Arthrobacter sp. ERGS1:01: one gene and its partner. The protein of the gene in region 2 interacts with the protein of the main gene of each other region in a pairwise test. Links are inferred from orthologs where the notes say so. Each region holds a gene or a part of one and is shown on either strand. Other genes may lie near its edges.

The links. Proteins that work in one complex are often made in the same cells at the same time.
Region 1: the proteins of rlmB (region 2) and tsaE interact in binary tests that used the Escherichia coli proteins (3 or more experiments, as listed by UniProt). The link is inferred for Arthrobacter sp. ERGS1:01 from one-to-one orthologs.

The regions. Positions count from the first base shown.
Region 1 is NZ_CP012479.1:3,209,248-3,212,830, forward strand. Bases 585-3,583 are described here. They hold tsaE (tRNA (adenosine(37)-N6)-threonylcarbamoyltransferase complex ATPase subunit type 1 TsaE), read right to left. Parts: upstream 2,389-3,583; coding sequence 1,780-2,388; downstream 585-1,779. Other genes in these bases: AL755_RS18480 (GNAT family N-acetyltransferase), read right to left, coding at 585-1,044; tsaB (tRNA (adenosine(37)-N6)-threonylcarbamoyltransferase complex dimerization subunit type 1 TsaB), read right to left, coding at 1,077-1,769; alr (alanine racemase), read right to left, coding at 2,388-3,583. In the rest of the region: tRNA (adenosine(37)-N6)-threonylcarbamoyltransferase complex transferase subunit TsaD, read right to left, coding at 1-538; more of AL755_RS18480, read right to left, coding at 535-584. UniProt on the Escherichia coli protein: Required for the formation of a threonylcarbamoyl group on adenosine at position 37 (t(6)A37) in tRNAs that read codons beginning with adenine.
Region 2 is NZ_CP012477.1:586,538-591,647, forward strand. Bases 1,324-4,269 are described here. They hold rlmB (23S rRNA (guanosine(2251)-2'-O)-methyltransferase RlmB), read left to right. Parts: upstream 1,324-2,268; coding sequence 2,269-3,270; downstream 3,271-4,269. Other genes in these bases: cysS (cysteine--tRNA ligase), read left to right, coding at 1,324-1,985; glgX (glycogen debranching protein GlgX), read left to right, coding at 3,272-4,269. Also shown: ispD (2-C-methyl-D-erythritol 4-phosphate cytidylyltransferase), read left to right, coding at 1-12; ispF (2-C-methyl-D-erythritol 2,4-cyclodiphosphate synthase), read left to right, coding at 21-551; more of cysS, read left to right, coding at 561-1,323; more of glgX, read left to right, coding at 4,270-5,110. UniProt on the Escherichia coli protein: Specifically methylates the ribose of guanosine 2251 in 23S rRNA.

The sequences.
Region 1 (3,583 bases), on a different replicon or contig from region 2:
CGGCGTCGTCGATCGTGGCACCCAGCAGTTCGACGTCGTCGGCAATGCTGCGCACCCGCAGGATCTCGGTGTGGCCGCCGGAGACCAGCAAGGCGCCCAGGTTTTCCGGCAGCCCGCCGGGCCCCGTCGACAGGGCCGCCGCCTTGGCCGCGATGGACTCATCGAGCAGGCCGACGCCCACGTGCGCCACGAGGTGGTTGATCGCGTAGAGCGGTTTGCCCGTGGCCAGGGCCAGCGCCTTGGCCGCGCTGACGCCCACCATGAGGGCGCCTGCCAGGCCGGGGCCGCTCGTGACGGCGATCGCGTCGACGTCCTCGAGCCTCACTCCGGCGTCGGCCAGGGCCTGCTGGAGGGTGGGCACAAAAGCGTCGAGGTGCGCGCGGGAGGCGATCTCGGGAATGACCCCGCCAAAGCGCACGTGCTCCGCCATGGACGAGGACACCGTGTTGGTCAGCAGCTCGGTGCCGCGCACCAGCCCCACGCCCGTCTCGTCGCAGGAGGATTCAATCCCCAGGATCAGCGGATTTGCGTGGCTCATGGCTGTTCTTTCCCGTCAGTGTCTGGTGTGCCGGCGTCGTCGGCTTCCGTCAGGGACAGGCGCATGATCAGCCCGTCCGATCCGTCCCGGTAGTAGCGCCGGCGCGTGTGGATGTGCTCGAAGCCCAGCCGCCGGTAGAGTTCCTGGGCACGGGGGTTGACGGAGCTGACCTCCAGCATGATGTCCGTGGCTCCGCGCCGCCCGGCCTCGCCGATCAGCTCGGCCATCATGGCCCGGGCGAACCCACGCCCCTCGAACTCGGGCAGGACGCCGATGGTTTGGATGTCGCCGATCGGTGCCACGCACATCAGGCCGGCGTAGCCGACGATCTGCGGGCTTCCGCCCGGACTGGACGACGGCACCTCGGCAATAACGTAGCGGCGGGTTTCGGGCTGCGCGAGTTCGTCGACGAACATGTGCCGCGGCCAGCAGTCGACGCCGAACAGCTGCGCGTCGAGTGCCGTGATGAAATCAATGTCCGCCGCCGTCATGTTGCGCAGGCTCATCGGAGACTGCCCATTCGGTGGGGTTGGGGTGCTCACAGGGCGCGCTTCCGCGGCCCGGGCACCTTGGCGTCGGACTCGCGCAGGTACAGCGGTGTGGTGTCCGGGAGTGCTTCGCCGCGCTGGATCTTGCGGGCCGCCATGAGGCCCAGCGAGCGGGCCGTGGGCTGCCGTTCGGCCAGGGCGGCGTCGACCCGGCAGCCGTTGGCGGCCAGCACCTCCGAGTAGATCCCGGCACCGGCGCCGTGGACCGTGACGCCGCGGATGTCCTCCGCGGACCCCACCACGGGACCGTGCAGCAGTTCGCCGTCGGGCGCGTACCGGGCCCAATACACTTCCCTGCGCCGGGCGTCGGTGGCCACCACGAACTCGCCGCCGTCGCCGGTTCCGCCGTCCACGACGTCCCAGGCCAGCGCCTCAAGGCTCATGAGCCCGTGCAGGGGCACACCCCAGGTGAAGGCGAGCGTGCGGGCCATCGCGATGCCCGAGCGCAGCCCGGTGAACGGACCCGGCCCCACACCCACCACAATGGCGTCGAGTTGGGGGCCTTCCGTCACGGGATCCGCAAAGAGGGCTTTCACGCCCGGGGCCAGCACCTCGGCGTGGCTGCGGGTGTCCGCGGTGGCAAATTCGGCCTCGACGACGGCGTCCCGGCCGGGGCTGGACGGGTCAAGGCGCAGGATCGCCGCGCTGGCCACGGCGGAGGTGTCAATGGTGAGGATACGCACGGCCCTAAGCCTATTCCACTGCCGTCAACGGGTTGGCGAGTCCGCCGAGGTCGACGCCGTCCCAGCGCGGCCCCACGGCGCGCAGGCGCAGGAGGCGCGGTTCGTCATCGTCGTCGTCGGAGTCGGCGTCAAAGTCGAAGTCGAGGTCGAATCCGGCGTCATCGGCGCCGTCGTCGGCCGGGGTGAACTCGGCCGGCATCCGGGGGACGTCGCCCGTGGCGCGGACCAGCTCGATCTCCAGCCGGCTGGCGGCCAGGTGCTCCACCCGATCGGCACCCCATTCCACCACCGTGATGGCCGAATCCATGGTGTTTTCCAGGTCGATGTCGTCAATTTCCGCGGGCGTGCCGAGCCGGTAGGCGTCCACATGCACCAGGTCCGGGCCGCCCGGGTTGGGGCCGTCGGCGAGGTTGGGGTGGATGCGCACCAGCACGAACGTGGGCGAGATGATGCCCGGGCGCACGCCAAGGCTGCGGCCCAGGCCCTGCGTGAAGGTGGTCTTGCCGGCGCCCAGCTCGCCGCTGAGGACCAGCAGGTCGCCTGCGCGCAGCAACCTGGCCAGGTTCTCGGCGATGAGCTGCGTTTGTTCGGCGGTTGTGGTGGCAAACTCCCACACCATCAGGCACCGCCCGCGAGCGTCGTGTCGGGGCCGCCCACATAGCTGCGGGGCACGCGCTGGCTGATCCGGGTGACCACCTCGTAGTTGATGGTTCCGGCGGCGTCGGCCCACTGCTCCACGACGGGCCCGCCGTCGGCGCCGTTGCCAAACAGGACTGCCGTGGCGCCCAGCGCGGAGCCCGGCACCTGGGCGTCACCGAAGCCGGCCCGGGCGTCGGGACCGAGGTCGATGACCATCTGGTCCATGGCGATGCGCCCCACCACGGGGTAGGTGACGCCGTTGACCCGGACTGGCCCGCCCGTGGCCACGCGCGGGATCCCGTCGGCGTAGCCCAGCGGGATCAGGCCCAGCGTGGTGGGTTCGGTGGTGACGTGGTTGAGCCCGTAGGAGACGCCCTGGCCGGCGGGCACGTCCTTGCACAGGGCCACCCGGGTTTGCAGGGTCATGGCCGGAATCAGGCCCAGCTGGGCGGACGTTTGGTCTTCGAAGGGTGAAAGTCCGTACAGGCCCAGGCCCGCGCGCACCATGTCGAAGTGCGAGTCGGGGCGGGAGAGGACGGCCGGGGTGTTGGCGATGTGGCGCACCTCCAGGTCGGCGCCGGCGTCCTCGGCCACGGCCACGGCTTCACGGAAGCGCTGAATCTGCTCATCGGTTTCAGGGCGGTGCGGCTCATCAGCCACGGCGAAGTGGCTAAACACGCCCACCACGCGCAGCAGGCCCTCGTCCTGGTAGGCGATGGCGTCGGCCACGAGCGCGTCCCAGTCGGCCAGGGAGCAGCCGTTGCGGCCCAGGCCGGTGTCGATCTTGAGGTGGATCCGGGCCGGATGCTCCTGCTCGCGGGCGGTCGCGGCAATGTGCGCCAGTTCCCATCCCGAGCAGCCAAGGTCGATGCCCTGCGCCACGGCGGCGGCAAAGTCGGTGGACGGCGTGTGCAGCCAGGCCAGGACCGGGACGTCGATGCCCGCCTCGCGCAGGCGCAGGGCCTCGCTGACGTGGGCGGTGCCCAGCCATTCCGCGCCGGCGGCCACGGCTGTGCGGGCCACGGGGATCATGCCGTGCCCGTAGGCGTCGGCCTTCACCACGGCCATGAGCTTGGCGGGCGCGACGATGGAACGGAGCCGGCCAACATTGTGGGTAATGGCGGAAAGATCGATGACGGCTTGCCGTTCGGGGACGGCATCGCCGGCCGGAACGG
Region 2 (5,110 bases):
GTTGAGGGGTAGGAGTGGCCATGAACCTGCCGCGCACCGGAATCGGTGTCGACATCCATGCCTTCGCGCCGTTGGACGACCCCGCGCCGCTGTGGCTGGCCGGACTGTTGTGGGAGGGCGAGCGCGGACTCTCCGGACACTCCGACGGCGATGCCGTGGCCCATGCGGCCGCCGACGCCTTGTTCTCCGCCGCCGGAGTGGGCGACCTTGGTACGCACTTTGGCACCGACCGTCCCCAATACAAGGGCGCCAGCGGGGTGACCCTGCTGGCGGAGGCCGCGCGGATCGTCCGGGACGCCGGTTTTGAGATCGGCAACGTGGCCGTCCAGTTCGTCGGCAACCGGCCCAAGTTCAGCCCGCGCCGACACGAGGCCGAGGCAGCCCTCAGCGCGGCGGCCGGCGCGCCCGTGTCCGTCAGCGCAACCACCTCCGACGCACTGGGCTTCCCCGGACGGGGCGAGGGCATCGCGGCCATGGCCACCGCCCTCGTGGTGCACACCGGAAGCCCGGCCGGCGGCCCGCCGTCCGTGAACCTTTCCGCCGAAAGGTAACCTAGAGCCGTGACCCTGCGCTTCCATGACTCCGCCACCGCCGCCGTACGCGACTTCGTTCCGCTCAAAGACGGGAAGGCCTCGCTGTACTACTGCGGCGCCACGGTCCAGGGCGAACCGCACATCGGGCACGTCCGTTCCGCCCTGGCCTTCGACCAGCTGACCCGCTGGCTGCAGGTCAGCGGCTATGAGGTCACCGTGGTCCGCAACGTGACGGACATCGACGACAAGATCCTTCTCAAGGCCCTCGAGAACGACGAACCCTGGTGGGCTCTGGCCTACCGTTTTGAGCAGGCCTTCGAGGACGCCTATGACGCCCTGGGCATCCTCAAGCCCACCTACGAGCCGCGCGCCACGGGGCACATCCCCGAGATGCACGCCCTCATTGCGCTCCTCATCGAGCGCGGCCACGCCTACCCGGCCCTGGACGATTCCGGCGACGTCTACTTTGACGTCCGCTCCTGGAAAAAGTACGGCTCCCTGACCCGGCAGAACATTGACGACATGCAGGCCGCGCCCGACGCCGACCCCCGGGGCAAGCGCGATCCCCGCGACTTTGCGTTGTGGAAGGGCTTCAAGGAAGGCGAGCCGGAGACCGCCAAGTGGGAGTCCCCCTGGGGTGCGGGCCGTCCCGGCTGGCACCTGGAATGCTCCGCCATGGTCACCAAGTACCTCGGCACCGAGTTCGACATCCACGGCGGCGGGCTCGACCTGAGGTTCCCGCACCACGAAAACGAGATGGCCCAGTCCCAGGCCGCCGGCCACGGCTTCGCCAACTTCTGGATGCACAACGGCATGGTCACCTACGAGGGTGAAAAAATGTCCAAGTCCATCGGCAACACGATCAACCCGCGCGAAATGCTCGAAATCGCCCGGCCCCTCGTGGTCCGGTACTACCTGGGCCAGGCCCACTACCGCTCGGTGCTGGACTACCGGCCCGGCTCGCTCACGGAGGCCGCGGCCGCCGTCGAACGCATCGAAACGTTCGTGCGCGCCGCCCTGGCCTATGTGTATCCGGACGGCGCGTTCGGATACATGAGGAACCTTTCGCTGCCGGCGGCGTTCCGCGACGCCATGGACGACGACCTGAACATCCCCGCGGCCCTGGCCGTGCTGCACGAAACCGTCCGCGCGGGCAACACCGCGCTGGCCGCCAAGGACCGCGACGGCGCCGAGGCCGCGTTCCTGGCGGCCGTGTCCATGACGGACGCCCTGGGCATCAATCCGCTGGATGCACAGTGGTTCGAGTCGGCCGGTTCGGAGTCCATGGTCAACGCGCTCGACGTCCTCGTCAAGGCCCAGCTGGCCGCCCGCGCGAAGGCCCGGGCGGAGAAGAATTGGCCGGAATCGGACGCCATCCGCGACGTCCTCGCGGCGGCCGGCATCGAAATTGCCGACTCCGCCAACGGCTCCACCTGGTCCATCAAGCGCTAGCCCCGACGCGGTATCACCTTTGGTCCCCTTTTAGCGGACGCGGTATCACTTTTGGCGGTGATTTCGGGAACGCGGTATCACCGTGGCACCCAACGGCCCCACGTGAGACTGCGCACGTTTGTCCCCCGATATCCACAAATTTGCATGCAGGCCGTAAACTGATAGCTATGGGTTTGCACTTTCCCGTTATCTCGTGTGCCTAAAATGCGTTCACGAGCAGGTATGTTTGACGACTTCGGAGCCGCTGAAACGCGGGCGCCGCACCAATCTTAAGGGTTTTACCATGGCCACCAATAGTTCACGCCCCGGCGCAGTACGCAAGCTCAAGAAGGGCCCCAGCGTCGGTACCGGTGGTCATGGTCGGAAGGCGCTCGAAGGCAAGGGCCCCACGCCGAAGGCGTCGGAACGCACCTACCACAAGGCGTTCAAGAACAAGGAGCTGGCCGAACGCTCCGCAGCCAAGCACGGCGACGCACCCCGCGGCGCCACCCGCCGCCCCAGCGGTCCCAAGGGCCGTGCCACCGAAGAGCTCGTCACGGGCCGCAACTCCGTGGTCGAGGCACTGCGCGCCGGCATCCCCGCGAAGGTCCTCTACGTGGCCGTCCGCGTTGACATGGACGAGCGCGTCCGCGAATCCATCAAGCTGGCCGCCGAACGCGGCATCCCGCTGCTCGAGGCACAGAAGCCCGAGCTGGACCGCCTGACCGAGGACGCCATCCACCAGGGCCTGGTCCTGCAGATCCCGCCGTACGAGTACGAGGACGCCGTGGACATGGCCTCCGAGGTCATGGCCAAGTGGAAGAAGGGGCACATCGCCAACGCCCCGCTGATCGTCGCCCTGGACGGAATCACCGACACCCGCAACCTTGGCGCCATCATCCGCAGCGTTTCGGCCTTCTCCGGCCAGATCGTGGTCATTCCCGAACGCCGCAGCGCCGGCGTGACGGCCGCGGCCTGGAAGACCAGCGCCGGTGCCGCCGTGCGCGTCCCCGTGGCCAAGGCCCCCAACCTGAACCGTGCCATCGGCGCGTTCCAGAAGATGGGCTACTTTGTGCTGGGGCTCGACGGCGACGGCGACGTTTCGCTGCCCGACATCAGCGTGGCCACGGACCCGATCTGTCTCGTGGTCGGCTCCGAAGGCAAGGGCCTCTCCCGCCTGGTGCGGGAGAACTGCGACCAGATCGTCTCCATCCCGATCAACTCGGACATGGAGTCCCTGAACGCCTCCATGGCCGTCGGCATCAGCCTGTACGAGATCTCAAAACAGCGCGCAACCCAGGCGTAATATGCCGGTGACAGCAGTAGAAACCGTGGGCACCCTCGGGACGGCATTGTCGCGCCGTTTCCCGCTGGGTGTCAGCGTCCGCCCCGGGGAAACCGTCGCGGACACCGTCAACGTGGCCGTTTACTCGCCCACCTCCGCCCGGGTGGTGGTGTGCCACCAGCGCCCCGGCGGGGACTGGAAGGCCATGGTGCTGCCGGACGTGACCGACGGCGTCCATCACGGACTCGTGGCGGACATGCCGGTGGGCAGCCGCTACGGTTTCTACGTTGGCGCCCGCGACGGCGCCACCGACATCACGGAACTGGACCCGGAAACGGTGCAGCTGCTGCTGGACCCGTACGGGCGCTACATCGACGAACAGACCGCCGCCGACGGCACGGTGCGGTTCGCCTCCGTGCGCATGCAGTCGGGCTTTGACTGGGGCACCGTGACCCGGCCCAACACCCCGTGGCGCAACACGGTGTTCTACGAGGCCCACGTGCGCGGCCAAACCATGCTGCACCCGGACATCCCCGAGGAAATCCGCGGCACCTACGCCGGCATGGCCCACCCCGTCATGATCAAGCACCTGCAGGATCTGGGCGTGACCGCCGTCGAACTGCTGCCCATCCACTTCCACATCGACGAACCCCACCTGCACGGCACCGGCATGCGCAACTATTGGGGCTACAACTCGCTGGGATTCTTCGCCCCGCAGGTGGACTACGCCAGCGAGGCTGCGCGGGCCCGCGGCCCGGAGGCTGTCCAGGACGAGCTCAAGGGCATGATCAAGCTGCTGCACATGGCCGGGATCGAAGTGATCCTGGACGTGGTGTACAACCACACCGCCGAGGGCGGCCCGGGCGGGCGCACCCTGAGCTGGCGCGGCCTGGCCGAGGAACAGTATTACCGCATGAAGGACGGCCACTATGTGGACACCACGGGCTGCGGCAATTCACTGAACTTCGGCAACCCCCACGTCATCAAGATGGCCATGGATTCGCTGCGGTACTGGGTGGAGGAATTCCACATCGACGGCTTCCGTTTCGACCTGGCCGTGAGCCTTGGCCGCAACGGCGTGCACGAGTTCACCAGCCAGCACCCGTTCCTGCTGGCCGCGGCCACCGACGGCGTGCTGGCGTCCACCAAGCTCATTTCCGAGCCCTGGGACATTGGTTTTGGCGGCTGGCAGACGGGGCGCTTCCCCACGGGCTGGGCCGACTGGAACGATTCCTTCCGGGACCAGGTGCGCGAGGTCTGGCTGACGGACCGGGCCGCCAACATGGCCGGCGAGGCTCGCGGCAGCCTGGCCAAATTTGGCGACGCCCTGGGCGGATCGGCCGGGCTCTTTGCCGAGTCCGGGCGCAGCCCCATGGCCTCGGTCAACCTCATCACGGCCCACGACGGCTTCACCCTGGCGGACCTCACGGCGTACAACGTCAAGCACAATGAGGACAACCAGGAAGGCAACCGCGACGGCCACGGCGACAACCGCAGCTGGAACCACGGCGTCGAAGGCATTTCCAACAACTTCGGGATCCTGAACCAGCGCGCCAGGACCGCCCGAAACATGATGGCGACCATGCTGCTGGCCCTGGGTGTGCCGCTCATTACGGCCGGCGACGAGCTGGGTCGCAGCCAGGGCGGCAACAACAACGTCTACTGCCAGGACAATGAAATCGCGTGGCTTGACTGGTCCATGGACGACGACGCCAAAACCATGCTCGCGGCCACCCGCCGGCTGGTGCAGATCCGCAAGGACTTCCTGGCCGAACAGCCCAGCAGCTACCCGGCCCGTGGCGGCGAATCGTTCATTCACTGGTTCGGTGCGGACGGCTTGCCCATGACCCCGGAACGGTGG